DNA from 2 places in the Alkalibacillus flavidus genome. Region 2 is predicted to be linked to the other one. Evidence: a T-box and tRNA genes for the amino acid it is inferred to sense, from the RefSeq annotation. Region 2 holds a T-box; the other holds one or more tRNA genes.
The links. The T-box of region 2 lies ahead of thrS (threonine--tRNA ligase). A T-box ahead of a tRNA ligase gene usually reads a tRNA of that ligase, here a tRNA-Thr.
Positions count from the first base shown of each region.

Region 1: it has a tRNA-Thr gene. The T-box ahead of thrS (threonine--tRNA ligase) is inferred to sense a tRNA for this amino acid. The anticodon was not compared.

Region 1 is NZ_JBEPMX010000017.1:4,956-12,841, forward strand. It holds gene ABID56_RS12320 (ABC transporter substrate-binding protein) at 1-321, opposite strand, end outside; gene ABID56_RS12325 (HAD family hydrolase) at 343-1,107, opposite strand; tRNA gene ABID56_RS12330 (tRNA-Glu) at 1,440-1,511, shown strand; tRNA gene ABID56_RS12335 (tRNA-Val) at 1,541-1,616, shown strand; tRNA gene ABID56_RS12340 (tRNA-Thr) at 1,628-1,704, shown strand; tRNA gene ABID56_RS12345 (tRNA-Tyr) at 1,711-1,796, shown strand; tRNA gene ABID56_RS12350 (tRNA-Gln) at 1,801-1,875, shown strand; tRNA gene ABID56_RS12355 (tRNA-Lys) at 1,885-1,957, shown strand; tRNA gene ABID56_RS12360 (tRNA-Ala) at 1,984-2,059, shown strand; gene rocF (arginase) at 2,458-3,360, shown strand; gene cdaA (diadenylate cyclase CdaA) at 3,597-4,418, shown strand; gene ABID56_RS12375 (CdaR family protein) at 4,411-5,652, shown strand; gene glmM (phosphoglucosamine mutase) at 5,702-7,057, shown strand; gene glmS (glutamine--fructose-6-phosphate transaminase (isomerizing)) at 7,486-7,886, shown strand, end outside.
Region 2 is NZ_JBEPMX010000002.1:175,537-183,422, forward strand. It holds gene rplT (50S ribosomal protein L20) at 1-208, opposite strand, end outside; gene rpmI (50S ribosomal protein L35) at 251-448, opposite strand; gene infC (translation initiation factor IF-3) at 491-994, opposite strand; ribosomal protein L20 leader region at 1,082-1,234, opposite strand; gene thrS (threonine--tRNA ligase) at 1,626-3,566, opposite strand; T-box leader at 3,639-3,873, opposite strand; gene ABID56_RS03480 (hypothetical protein) at 3,929-4,729, opposite strand; gene dnaI (primosomal protein DnaI) at 4,809-5,744, opposite strand; gene ABID56_RS03490 (replication initiation and membrane attachment family protein) at 5,761-7,131, opposite strand; gene nrdR (transcriptional regulator NrdR) at 7,148-7,618, opposite strand; gene ABID56_RS03500 (hypothetical protein) at 7,697-7,886, opposite strand, start outside.

The DNA.
Region 1 (7,886 bases), on a different contig from region 2:
CCATTGTTCTGATTCATATGGTAATAAATAGCCTTCTTCTTCAGCTTTCATACCGAATCCGTGAAGCATACCGATTTGCATATCAGCACCAATTTCTGGGGCTTCAGCTTCAATACGGCTCCAACCTTCACCACTTGATAAACGCAGCACGTCTAGTTGGACTCCAGTATTTTCTTCGATATTTTCTACCATTGCATCCATCTCTTCAGAATCATTGTGAGTATAAACTTGTAACGGTTCATCGCTTGAACCTGATTCCCCACAAGCTGTAATGATGACCATTGTTGTCATTAAAACCAAAAACATGATGGTTTTCTTCATGTAAACTCTCTCCCTTTTTGATTAATTTATATAACACCCTCGATAATCTTGGATCACGAGGTCGGTATCGCGTAAATAGAAAGCGTTATCAATACTCGTTTGTGCAATTCCAATTCCGGCTTTTAACTTAGCATTTTTAGCTAAAGTCATGTCTCCATTAGAATCACCAAATAAAATTGTTTGTTGTGGTGAGACTAATAAACGTTGACAAGCTGTATAAGCCATTTCCGGAAATGGCTTGCCTTTTGTTACAGAATCAAATCCAATAACAGTATCGAAATAGTGATCAATTCCGAGTAACTGTAAATGATATAAAGCATTTTGAGTGGAATCAGCTGTAACCACAGCCATTTTGATCTGTTGTTGATTGGCTTCATTGATAAATTCAATTAATCCATCAATGGGTTTAATATATTGTTTCCAATCAATAGTAGATTCAATGTTTTCTAGGCTTTTAGTGAGGTATGTAACAGCTTCATCCCATGGGATCCCAAGTTGATATAAGTAATGAGTTAGTATGGTGGCTGAATCATCAGGGTTACCGATTGCTAACGGACCGACTGGATCCCAAGTTTGGTTCACTATATCAAGACCTATACGTTCACAAGCATGGTGGGGGTCATAATTAATTGTTTCAGGAATCTGAATGGCAATTTCTTTAGTTAATAAGTCGCCCCAAACACCCCATATAGAATAAAAGTTAATGAGTGTGCCGTCTTTATCAAATAATATAGCTTCGGTATCAAAACGCTTTCCCTCTACGGTAATAATAGTGATGGTTGTCACCTCCTCATTTTTTGAAATAGTAAAACGTTAAATTTAAATTTAACAAAATTAATAAACTTAACGTTGCTTAATAGATTAATAAGAAATGTGAATATTGTCAAATCAGTTATGAATTTTTTGTGAAGATAAATGAACGTAACCTCAGTGATGAGCAGGGTTAGAAGATTTTAGAAAAAATCGTTTTTGAAAATAGTATTGTTGGGTTTGTGGGTAAGAAGAGGTATTGTAAGTACAATTCTGAAAGTTAAAAATTTCTTTTTTCCCTTTACAATGTTTTAGGTAGTCGCTATAATAATACTTGTCCTTTTCAGATAAAGGATCGTGATCAACATGGCCCGTTGGTCAAGTGGTTAAGACACCGCCCTTTCACGGCGGTAACACGGGTTCGAATCCCGTACGGGTCATCTACATATTTTTGCACGTTATGTGCTGCGGAGGATTAGCTCAGTTGGGAGAGCACTTGCCTTACAAGCAAGGGGTCGGTGGTTCGAGCCCGCCATCCTCCACCATCTTTTCAAACGCCGGCCTAGCTCAATCTGGCAGAGCAACTGACTTGTAATCAGTAGGTTGGGAGTTCGAGTCTCTCGGCCGGCACCATTGTTTGGAGGGGTAGCGAAGTTGGCCAAACGCGGCGGACTGTAAATCCGCTCTCTCCGAGTTCGGCGGTTCGAATCCGTCCCCCTCCACCACTATTGGGCCATAGCCAAGCGGTAAGGCAACGGTTTTTGGTACCGTCATGCGCTGGTTCGAATCCAGCTGGCCCAGCCATCATATTATGAGCCATTAGCTCAGCTGGCAGAGCATCTGACTTTTAATCAGAGGGTCGGTGGTTCGAATCCACCATGGCTCATTTTTTACATAATAAATAATTGATATGGGGCCTTAGCTCAGCTGGGAGAGCGCCTGCTTTGCACGCAGGAGGTCAGCGGTTCGATCCCGCTAGGCTCCACCATATCTCTTAGCTAAAGTTGTTCTCTGTTGGGGAGCAACTTTTTTATTTGGTTAGCCTGATAATTGGCAATACATAAGTGGAGCCATTTTATGAATCGATCTTAACTAATTTGATTAACTTCTCGATTTGAGCGTCATACTACGTAAATGAGAGACTTTGTGTGTCAAAAGAGCGACTGAGAACGAAATAGTGCGACTACAAATCGTAATTGAGCAAGCTGTATGATAAATGATTGACTATGACCCATAATTGAGTGACTTTTTTAGGGCTGGTTGATTACTGAATCATGCTCATGCAAGGCTGCCGGCGCGTGCATATTTATTCACGTTTTTGTCCAGTTGAACCATTCTGTGCTGGCTTATAAAATGAATGGAGGCAAAATGAAGGAGGAAATGACGATGAACAATAGACTAGGAATCCTTGGTGCTCCGTTAACGGTCGCTCAACCTAATGAAGGCGTTGACTTTGGTCCTGGGTCGATTCGTTATGCTGGCTTGTTTGATCGATTAAATGATTTAGGCCTAGCTTATAAAGATTATGGTGATGTACCAGTTATTAATAAACGGACAAACGGGGTAGACCCGAAGACGAATTTGCGCAATCTAGACCATGTCGCTTCAGCTAATGAAATGATTGCGGATTATGTTTATGATTTAAAAAAACAAGGTGATGTACCTTTAATTTTGGGTGGTGACCATAGTATCGCCATTGGAACACTTGCTGGATTGAGTCAGTTTTATAGTAACTTGGGTGTCATTTGGTTTGATGCACACGCTGATTTAAACCGAGGTGAGACATCTCCATCTGGCAATATTCATGGGATGTCGTTAGGTGTCAGTTTAGGTATGGGGCATGAACGTTTAACGTCGATTCACGGCCAAGAAGCGAAAATAAAGCCTGAACATACCATCATCATTGGGGCGCGGTCGGTTGATGAGGGAGAGCGCCAAGTGATTCGTGAACAAGGAATTCGTGTCTATACGATGCATGATATTGAAACGCACGGTATAACGTGGGTGATGAATGATGCATTAGAATACTTAAACGGGAAAGTGGACGGCGTTCATTTAAGTTTGGATGTCGATGGTATTGACCCAAATCACACCCCAGGAACAGGAACACCTGTCGTTGGAGGTCCGAGTTACCGAGAGGCTCATTTAGCGATGTCGATGTTGTATAATGCTGGTGTGTTGACGTCAGCTGAGGTCGTCGAGGTAAATCCGTTATTAGATGAAGGGAATCGGACGGCAGAAGTAGCTGTTGATATGATCGCTTCATTATATGGTGAAAAACATGTCTAATGATAATCAAGAGTTATGTCTGTCGATTTATGTGATAGCATAACTCTTTTTTTTACGCAAAAAATGTCAGTCTAGAGGCGAATCAATCGTTACCGAGCCATTTCAGATGTAGTAATTTGTGATATAATAGTGACAGATGATTGTGTGTCTCGCAATTTTACGTATCCGTTTTACATATGGACTGTTTCGGGCAATAAATAAAAAGAGACAAAATAGTGCGTGAAGGAAGTGTCAACATGTCGTGGGAAGAGCTTGATTTCCTGCAAGTGTTACGGATTGTCGTTGATATAGCGCTTGTATGGTTTGTTATATATAAATTATTTTCAGTCATTCGTGGGACGAAAGCGGTTCAGTTACTGAAAGGGATCTTTGTCGTCTTAGGTATATGGTTCTTGAGCTCGATTTTAGAGTTGAAAACGGTCCAGTGGCTCGTTTACCAAGCGATTACGTGGGGGTTCCTCGCTGTGATCATCCTTTTCCAGCCTGAAATTCGCCGAGCGTTAGAGCAATTAGGGCGAGGAAGCTTTTTTTCACGTCATACACAATCAGAAGAGAAGGCTGTTTATGATGCGATTGATTCGATTGTGAAGTCGTGTCATTACATGAGTAAACGTCGTATTGGTGCTTTAATGTCGATTGAACGTGAGACAGGTCTAAGTGAATACGTTGAAACAGGTGTGCCTGTGAACGGTCAATTGACGAGTGAGTTGCTGACAAATATATTCATACCGAATGCACCGTTACACGACGGTGCTGTCGTCATTAGCGAAAACCAAATTGTCGCTGCCGCTTGTTATTTACCGTTAAGTGAAAGCCCGTTTATTTCAAAAGAATTAGGTACGAGGCACCGAGCGGCCATGGGGGTTAGTGAAGTCACAGATGCCCTAACGATTGTTGTCTCAGAAGAAACGGGTAATATATCGGCAACGAAAAATGGCGAATTGTATCGCAAATTAGATGAAGACGGGTTACGTCAGTTATTAATGCAAGACTTAAGTCCATCCGAACAAAACGGATCATCAAAGGCATTGAGTTGGAGGGCAAAGCGTAATGGATAATTGGTTGAGAAGTCCTTGGTTTACGAGAATTGTGTCGTTATTTTTAGCCATTTTATTATATACAACAGTTGCCATTGATGATGCGAATACATCACGCTCTAGCGATATTTTCTTACCGTCCGGCTCTACGGAGACGCAGACGGTTGAAAATGTGCCGCTGCAAGTTCAAATAGATGAAGAAGATAATTATGTTGTCCGCGGTGTTCCGGATACGGTCGATGTGACGCTTGAAGGACCGCGCAGCGTGATTACACAAACGGTTAGGCAGCAAAATTTTGATGTCGTTGTGGATTTAAATGATTTGGGGCCCGGTGAACATCAAGTTGATGTGACACATGAAGGGTTTTCGAGTCAGTTATCGGTTTATATTGAGCCGAATGTTGCGAATGTAACGATTGAAGAACGGGCAACAGCAAGTTTTCCGGTTGATATAGATTATGTGGAAAGTGACGGTTTGAATCCGGACAATGTCTTTGCGAGTTCGCCACAACTATCGCCGGCTGAAATTGAAATTACAGGCTCACAAAATGAAATTGATCAAGTCGCGATTGTTAAAGCCATTGTGAACTTGCCTACTTTAGCGCAAAATGGCGAAGTAACAGGTGCGCCTGTTCGTGTATATGACGCTGCCGGTAATGAACTGAGTGTACTCGTTGAACCGTCAGAGGTAGACGTGACAGCAGATGTGTCGATTACGGATAAACGCTATCCTGTTACTTATGAAACGACGGGGGATTTAGACGAAGAGTTAGTGTTACAAAGCATCGATCTAAACCCGGTTTCAGCGACGTTATATGGTAGTGTAGATCGTTTAGATGAGATTGACCGTTTAGAACCTGTCGATGTTGATTTGTCTGATGTAACTGAATCGACGACATTGGAGGTTGATTTGTCAGTTCCGTCGGGTGTTAATCGTATCGAGCCAGAAACAGTTGAAGCAGAAATTGAAGTCGAAGAGGCTGTGGAAACGACGTTAGAAGACGTTGAATTAGAAGTTGATAATTTAGCGGAAGACCGTGAAATAACGTTTATCGAACCAGAAGAACCTCAAATTAACGTGCAATTAGTTGGTACGGAAAACGACCTTAACAATCTGTCGCGTGATGACATTCGTGTGTCGATCGATGTGGAAGGTCAAGTTGAAGGGGAATTTTACGCCGATGTGCAGTTTGAAGGGCCTGATGGTGTCAGATTATCTTCTGAACAAAGCCGAATTAGAGTGAGAGTTGAATAAAACATCTTATTGATAGACATGATTGATAATGTGAAGGAGCGGAAAGATTATGGGAAAATATTTTGGTACTGACGGTGTTCGTGGTATTGCCAATACAGAATTAACACCGGAGTTAGCCTTTAAACTTGGACGATATGGGGCTTATCACCTAACGAAAAGTGCATCTGAGAAAGCGAAATTACTCGTCGGCCGTGATCCGCGCATTTCTAGCGAGATGCTAGAGAGTGCCTTAATTGCTGGGGTATTATCTGTCGGTGTTGATGTCATGCGTCTTGGCGTTATCTCAACCCCCGGTGTCGCTTATTTAACGAAAGCATCAGGCGCGCATGCAGGTGTGATGATTTCAGCTTCACACAATCCGGTTGAGGATAATGGTATTAAATTCTTTAGCGAAAATGGCTTTAAATTGAACGATGAACAAGAGCAAGCAATTGAAGCGTTATTGGATGAAGAAACAGACGACATTCCACGACCGACTGGTGCTGGTGTCGGTCAACCGATGAATTATTTTGAAGCGGGTCAGAAGTATTTACAACATTTAAAACAAACGATTGATACCGACTTTGATGGTATGAAGATTGTAATCGATTGTGCGCACGGTGCGACGTCATCGATTGCGAATCACTTGTTTGCTGACTTAGAAGCCGATATTATATCTATCGGTTCGTCACCTGATGGGACGAATATTAACGACGGCTATGGTTCAACAAGTCCGGAAAATCTTCGTCAAACCGTGATTGAAGAAAAAGCTGACGTAGGTTTAGCTTTTGACGGAGACGGTGACCGCCTCATTGCCGTTGATGAAAAAGGCAATATCATTGATGGCGATAAAATTATGTATATTTGCGGTCAGTTTTTGAAGAAGAAAGGCCGTTTAAAACAAGACACTGTCGTCACAACCGTGATGAGTAATATCGGCTTGTATCGTCAATTTGACCAAATCGGTATCGACACGGTAAAAACATCAGTTGGCGACCGTTACGTGATGGAGAAAATGTTAGAACGTGACTTTAACTTCGGTGGCGAGCAGTCAGGCCATATTATTTTCCTAGATTATAATACAACAGGCGATGGTATGCTGACGGCGTTGCAATTATTGAATGCGATGCGCGAAACGGATCAGCCGTTATCAGCCTTAGCGGACGAAATGGAGAAATTCCCGCAAGTGATGCAAAACATTCGTGTCATCGATAAACAGCAAGTGCAAATTGATCAAACGGTGCAGGAAGCGATCAACCGCGTGGAAGAAGAACTTGGCGATAAGGGCCGCGTGCTCGTCCGTCCATCTGGTACAGAACCAGTTGTGCGTGTGATGGTCGAAGCGCCGACGAAAGAAGATTGTGAGAAATATGTATCTGAAGTTGCGACGATCATTGATGAAACGTATGGCTTAAAAGATGCATAAGATATTAGGGCATAAGGGTGATGGTATTCATTCCTTATGCCTAATTTATGCGATAAAACGATAAAAAGCGTACAAATAATTGACCTGCCAGCGTAATAGCAGTAAAATAATGGGTAGCCGTTTGCACACGGCTTCATTCAAAGAGAGAAAGGAGCGTAGCAGGGGAGAAAAACAGAAAGCGCCAGGGCTATTTCTTAGACCGCTTATTAAGAAATAGTTGACGAGGTGGAGGTTCAATCGAGTATTCGGCGGATGCCTCCCAGTTGCCGCATCTCAACTGTCACGTATGCCGTGAAAACATAGAGGCGACTCTATGCACAACCACGTCATATAAGATGCCTTAAAATACACGAGAAAGGGGCAAACAACTGCCCCTTACGAAAAGGATGCTGTGGTTTGCCTCTTTCAACTACAGGAGGATATACAGTATGTGCGGAATTGTCGGTTATATTGGACAGGAAGATTCGAAAGAGATTTTATTAACAGGATTAGAAAAGTTAGAGTATCGTGGGTATGACTCAGCAGGTATTGCGGTTCGCGATGAAGCGGATATGAATTTATTCAAGGTTAAAGGGCGTATTGCGAATTTACGCGAAGAGGTTGATGAATCCGTATCAGCGAATATCGGGATCGGCCATACACGTTGGGCAACACATGGTGAGCCAAGTACGGCTAACGCTCACCCTCACCAAAGCACGTCAGGTCGTTTCACGTTAGTTCACAATGGTGTGATCGAAAACTTTGAAGAACTGAAACGTGACTACTTAGCTGACGTCAACTTTGTGAGCGAAACAGATACTGAGATCATTGTTCAATTGATTGAGAAATT
Region 2 (7,886 bases):
GAGCCGCAGCGTTAATACGTGCGATCCATAATTTACGGAAATCACGTTTTTTCTGGCGACGGTCACGGTATGCATACTGACCTGATTTCATGACTTGTTGTTTAGCTGTTTTGAATAACGTTCGTTTTGAACCGTAATAACCTTTGGCTAATTTCAACGTACGCTTACGACGTTGACGTGTTACTGTTCCACCTTTTACACGTGGCATAAGTAATCCCTCCTGATTAATCTTTCTATTTCGCGATCCTTATTATTTATAAGGCATTAATTTGTTTAAACGTGCTTCATCACTTTTAGCAACTGTCGTTTGTTTCGCTAAACGACGCTTTTGGTCTTTAGACTTGTTACGGAATAAGTGACTTGTAAACGCGTGAGAACGTTTGAACTTTCCAGTACCTGTTTTCTTAAAACGCTTTTGTGAACTTTTGTGCGTCTTCATTTTTGGCATGATAAAATCCTCCTCGAATCAAAGTTGTTTAGTTTGCTCACTTTATTTTTCGTTGATCGGAGCAAGCATTAAGAACATATTACGGCCTTCCATCTTCGGCTTCGTCTCAACTGTGCTGTACTCATTACAAGCTTCAGCGAAACGTTCAAGCACTTCTTGGCCTAATTCTTTGTGCGTAATAGCACGGCCACGGAAACGAACACTAACTTTGACTTTATCGCCCTTCTTCAAGAACTTCTGCGCATTACGCGCTTTCGTGTTAAAGTCATGATCCTCGATTTGAGGTGTTAGACGAACTTCTTTCACTTGAACTGTTTTTTGGTTCTTGCGTTGTTCTTTTTCTTTCTTCTGCTGTTCAAAGCGATACTTACCATAGTCCATAATACGAGCTACGGGTGGTTTCGCATTTGGCGCAACTAAGACGAGGTCTAAGTTGGCATTTTCCGCAATATCTAATGCTTCTTGACGTGATTTAACTCCTAATTGTTCACCATTGACATCAATGAGACGTACCTCTTTGGCACGGATCCCCTCATTAACATTCATATCCTTGCTAATAGTGAGCCACCTCCAAAAAATCTTTAAAAGTTAAGGCGCCGCAAGACAAGTGGTTTGCGTTATCGTCGCTTAATAAGCATAAAAAAAGTGTCGGTACACATACTGCACCCACACATACTTATTTCGTCGTTAGATACGCTTTAGGCGTATAAAATGCGAAAATTAAGTTACCTGTCAACTGCTTTCATGCGTCAATCAGGTGAGAAGCGGGTGCTTCTACTTGTCGTTCCTTCGCCTTATTCAATTACTTAACCTAGTATAACGAGTTGTATAGAACCTGTCAACTGTTTTTAGCATAATCATTTTCAAAATAAAGCTTTTCTCAAAGTCCGTTGTTGATATTGTGATCCGCTGCCGGTGGACGCTTTCCGACGACCCGGATGGTCTAGTGTCGACGTTGGCCACAAAAGCTGATTTCATAAGCTTCCTTGACTAATTCTGCGCCGAGTACTCGCAGGCGCAGGACGTGAACGCTTTTAGTCGACCAGGAGTCGCCACCTTCGCTTCTCACAATTCAACAACTCAGTGCTTATAATTGTATATCAAATCAACATTGTAATTTACAACAACTATTTTTAAATAAAAGGTAGCCCCACTTCATGAGGGACTACCTAACAAACTAAAGTTTACGATTTTGCACTTCATCAACAATGCGATTGACGAAGTTGTCTAATGAGATTGTTTCGCTGTCTTGTTCACCGTAACGACGGATGTTGACTGCTTCATCGTTCATTTCTTGATCACCTAGGACGAGTGAATAAGGAATTTTTTGTGTTTGCGATTCACGGATCTTGTAACCTAATTTCTCATCGCGTAGGTCCGTATCAACACGAATACCAGCGTATTGTAGCTTCTCTTCAACTTTCTTCACATAATCCATATGCGCATCTAAAGACACTGGAATAATGCGAACTTGCTCTGGTGCTAACCACGTCGGGAATGCCCCTTTATATTCTTCAATTAAGAATGCTACGAAACGTTCCATCGTTGATACAACACCACGGTGAATGACCACTGGACGGTGTTCTTTCCCGTCTTCACCAATATACGTTAAATCAAAACGATTCGGTAAGTGGAAGTCAAGCTGGACAGTCGATAGTGTTTCGTCTTTTCCGAGAGCTGTTTTCACTTGGACGTCTAATTTCGGACCATAGAATGCCGCTTCGCCTTGTGCTTCGACATAATCAACATCCATTTCTTCCATCGTTTCTTTTAATAACGCCTCTGCTTTATTCCACATTTCATCATTATCAACGTATTTCTCATTATCAGCTGGATCACGATATGATAAGCGGAAATAGTAATCGTTTAATCCAAAGTCTTGATAAACATTTTGAATCATGTGCACGACGCGCATGAATTCTTCTTTTAATTGGTCTGGACGTGCGAAGATGTGCGCATCATTCAGCGTCATCGCACGAACACGTTGCAAGCCAGCTAAAGCACCTGACATTTCGTGACGATGCATTGTGCCGAGTTCAGCAATACGGACTGGTAAATGACGATAACTATATAGTTGATTTTTGTATACCATCATGTGGTGCGGACAATTCATCGGACGTAACACTAAATCTTCATTATCCATTTCCATTGTTGGGAACATGTCGTCTTGGTAATGATCCCAATGTCCACTCGTTTTATACAAATCAACACTGCCCAATACAGGTGTGTACACATGGTCATAACCTAAACGCTCTTCTAAATCAACAATATAGCGTTCAATCGTACGTCTTATCGTTGCCCCTTTCGGAAGCCAAAGTGGTAACCCTTGTCCGACTTTTTGTGAGACCGTAAAGATTTCAAGCTCTTTTCCAAGTTTACGGTGGTCACGCTCTTTCGCTTCTTCAAGCAGACGTAAATGTTCATCTAGCTCACTTTGCTTTTCAAACGCGGTACCATAAACACGCTGCAACATTTTATTGTTACTATCGCCACGCCAATAAGCGCCTGAGATCGATAGTAATTTGAAGACTTTAATTTTGCCTGTGTGCGGAATATGTACACCGCGACACAAATCAAAGAATTCACCTTGTTCATAGATCGACACTTGCTCGCCTTCAGGGATGTCATCAATTAATTCTAACTTCAAGTCATCACCGATTTTGCGGTAACGTTCTTTCGCTTCCTCACGCGACACATCAACACGTTGAATTTCTAGCGCTTCATCGACGATTTTCTTCATTTCTTTTTCGATTTTAGGTAGGTCTTCCGGCGAAATCGTTTCCTCCATATCGATGTCATAATAAAATCCGCCTTCAATGACCGGACCTACGCCTAGTTTTACATCGCCGTATAAACGTTTAATCGCTTGTGCCATTAAATGAGCCGTTGAATGGCGCAACACTTCTAATCCTTCTTCATCGCGATACGTCACAATTTGAATGTCACCATCGTCATACAATGGCGTACGTAAGTCAACCATCTCACCATTAAACTTGCCCGCTAACGCTTGTTTCTTCAAGCCAGAACTAATCGAGCCAGCAATATCTTCTGTCGTCGTTCCTTGTGGAAACTCCTTTGCATTTCCATCAGGAAACGTTACTTGAATCATCTCACTCATGTTAAATTTCCACCTTTCTTTAATGATTATTACGTTATCTAAGACCATTAAAAAACACTCGTCCCTTAATCCAAAAGGGACGAGTGTGATTAACCCGTGGTTCCACCCTGATTCTGCTTCATATAAGCAGCTCTCAAGTCGTCGTTAACGCCGACGTGACGGTCATTATTACTGAGAAAAGTATTATTCCGTTCACAACAACTGCTCCGAGGTGGTAAACAATTTAGCATACTTGAAAGTTTTCAGCCATGACTTCCTTCTCTGTAAAGCTGTGTTAAATTGTTTCTATCCTCATCAACACATAACACGTATATTATGTACGTATTATATCGATGTTTATGATAAAAATCAATATCTATTGATCAACTTCTTGATAGGTTGTTTATTTCATGTGGAAATTCATGCTCCTCAAAAATAGTTGCGCGTTCTTGAAACAAATTTTTAACTTGATACAATGCATGCGTCTTTCGATAATTAGTAAAAATGTTGATCAATTCTGGCCTTAAAGATAACAGGCCATTCGTTAACGAGGGAATGATCAAGTAATCAGTTATAACCCTTTCTGTCGGTTGATCGATCCGTTTGCCTGTATCATCGAAAAACAACAATACATCAGCATCATACACATCGATACGACGATACAATGATCTTGATTGATCAATCCATTGCCGTAATCGCTCCATTTGATCTTGGAATTGCATTTCAAATTGCCACTCGTCAATCGCATATCCAACAACATCAACCCAATCTGAGTGACCATCAAACATAAATAGCTCGAGATTTGACAAGCTGATGTCATAAGGCGTTTCTAATTGGTGGACGTAACGAACTAAATGTGAATACAAGGATGTTAATTGACTATGTAATGGCAACGTATCCTCACTAAGGTTTAAAACAAACGGCATAATTTGCTCAATCTCTTCGTCGACTAAGTAATAATGATCTTTCAACATTCGCTTTGAATGTTTCGGTACCATCACAGCTTGCACATAAGAAAATAGTAAATCTAACCAACGAGACCACAAAACACTTTCGGTCGCAATCATTCGTACGACATTTGGATCATTAGTAACATGACTAAAAAATTGCTTGTCTTGATGCGAAAACATAACCCACTGCCTTGCATCAGCAGCTGTTTCAAAACGTAATACCCATTCTTTCATGATTCATCCCTCTTTCATCACAGTCGATATTACACCGTATGAAAAAAAGGAGGAAAACATGAAAACGCGACCTAAACAATTATAGGTCGCGGTGGTTATCGCCTGTCACTTCAACAGGTTCACTCACTTGTCTAATACGTTCCATAATTCGGGCGGCTTTTACTTCTTCTAAATCGGACTTACCGACTTTTGAAAACATTAACTCTAGTTCATTTAAATCATAATTCGATGTAAAAAATACAGGCAGGCGTTCCATCATACGGAATTGTAAAATCGCCCCGAGCACTTCATCCCTGAACCATGCTGAAGAAAATTCGGCCCCTATATCATCAAAAACGAGAACCGATGCCCGTTTAAACCGATCAATCTTTTCGTTAATCGTCGAATCGCTAATCGATGCTTTCATTTCACGGACAAATTCAGGCATATAAATAAACATCGTGTCCACCTGGATCGTCGCTAATTCTTGAGCTAATGCGCCTAACATATACGTTTTACCTACACCAAAACTACCGTGTAAGAACAGCCCTTTTTGCGGTAATTGATCTTGACTATCTTTAAAAAATTGCTGGATCCGCTTCAATGCTTCCGAACGGCCTGTTACATCTAATTTAATTTGCGAAAAACTAGCTTCGTGGACTTCCTTTGGCATATGCAAACTTTGGACAAATGAGCGTTGTTTTTCCATTTGAATCGCTTTTTGTTTGCGTTGACACTCATGATACATCAATTTAATTCGACCATTCTGTACGTGAGCCTCAGGAACATAGCCAGGAATCACATTGATACAGCCTTCGAGCGATGGACATTTCTTACAATTAAGCGATTGATAATCATATTCGTACAATTTAATTAATTGTTTATCAATCTGTTCTCGCGTTAGTTCTGGGTGTTCGGCTAATAGCGCCTGAATACGCTCTGATTGCAAAATTTTGTCGCGCATGTCATTCATCGATGTTTGAAAGTTTTCATTGTTTTTCAGCCAACTATTTAAGGCTGATTGGATCGGTTCCATCGTCATCATCCTTCAACTATTGTTTCGGTTGCGAAAAGCTTTTGAAAAAGGCTTCTAATTCTTCATCGCGTTCCTCTGATTGCTGTTCTTCATTTGGTGTGGCTTGTGATTGTTTCTGTTTTTGTTCTTTTTGCTGTTTGAACCATTTCGGTATGACTTCATTTGATTTTTTGGATGGCGATTGCTTAGCTGACGAGCGCTGTTGTTTTTTCTGTTGCCACGTTTGATACATTTTATGTTCTTGCTTAGCTAAATTCATCGCTTGTTCTGCCGTTTTAATACCTTCCCGACTCCAATGAGCGGCAATCGTTTCAATATAACTGCGGTTAAGCTTCTTTGCGTTTTTGTTAAGGACATAATGAACGAGAACATTCATGACCGGTTGTGTTAGACCGTGCTCCTCCATCACTTGTGTTAGCATGTCAACTTCTTTCATAGAGGCCAAACCGGAACTCGCATAGTCTTCTAATAATTCTCGGTGTGTAATTTGATTAAAATGTTGCACTAAACGTTCTTGTTTCGTTGCCGTCGTTTTCTCTTGAGGCTGTGTCGATTCTGGTTGCGTTTCTTCCATTGCTTCATGTTTAGCATATAAACGCGGTGGTACAGACCCATGCTTTTTATGATAAATATCTTTGCACATATCAAGGAATTCTTGACGGTCAAATACAGCATCTTCATTAATGGCCCACAGCAAGGCTTTTTCCAACTCTAAATAATCAACGTCATAAATTTTGATAACTTTTTCCATATACGATAAATTGGCGTTCGTTAAAATGTGTTTCGGTTCGATTTGTTGTTGCGTTAACATTTTATACAACCACTCTAGCGGTAATTCAGTATTAATAACAAGTGACTCATCTTGCGTTTCCTGAACCGGCTGTCGTTTATGTTTTAACGTCGTAAACACGTCATCGAAATGAACGGTCACATCTTCTACTGATTGATCGAGTTGAGGTGTTGGCGCTAGACGTTGTTGCAATGATTGGTGTGTTTCTTTTCCGACATGATGTTCTAATAAAATCGATAACGTCGGGTGATCAAAAAATTGATAGGCCGAAACCGGTCTTCTTAAAACATAATAATACGTTCGATACGTATCATCGTGCTTGAATGTTTTCAATAAACCAATGCCTTCCAACTTCTGACGTGCTTCGTAAACATCATCTAAGGACATATTTAACAACCCCATCAGATGATGGTGTGATAACTGTGAAGAACGAGCATCATGTTCACGCCAAAGCATTTGATACAGCGCAACACTCTTCATCCCAATTAACGGTTGGTATAACAAAGTCAATACTGCGTGAACATCTTCAAAAAATGCCGTCCGTTTCATAATGACGCACTGGTCATTAGGCAATAAATGTTTCATTCGATCTTGCACGTTCTTCACCTCCTGATCACGACGAATTATTCTTTGTCCGATTAATCATGTCATTCAATTCGTTCATGAACACATTGATATCTTTAAACTGACGATACACGGATGCAAATCGGACGTATGCTACTTCGTCCACTTCAGCTAACCTGTCCATAATGAGTTCACCAATATCATGACTCATAATTTCGGAATTACCTGCATCACGCAAATCGCGCTCTACCTCAAATGCTACTTGCTCGATTTGTTCAAGTGAAACCGGTCGCTTTTCGCACGCTTTAATCAAGCCTCGCTTAAGCTTCTCACGATTAAATTCCTCACGTGTCCCTTCTTTCTTCACAACGATTAATGGGATTTCCTCAACACGTTCAAATGTTGTGAAACGATACTGGCAACCGTCGCATTCGCGGCGTCTACGTATGGATTTCCCTTCATCTATTGGACGTGAATCTAACACTCTCGTCGTTTTTTCATCGCAATTTGGGCATCTCATGATTTCGCACCTCTGACTTTTATTCACTGAATCGTATATTTAGTATAACAAATATGTATGACCGTCATAAATTGTTGGTTAGTTATTTCCTCGATTTGGCGAATTCCAGTTTAAATCGAGAGACTCAATCGCTTCTATCAATCTGTTCTCACCGACGACGTGGTAAGTGTCTTGCATATTAGGCGTTTGCAAATAATCTTCTGTCATTCTAAGTGATAATGGCCTCGAGCCGTAATCTGAGTCGTGCTCAATATAAACCGTATAAGCC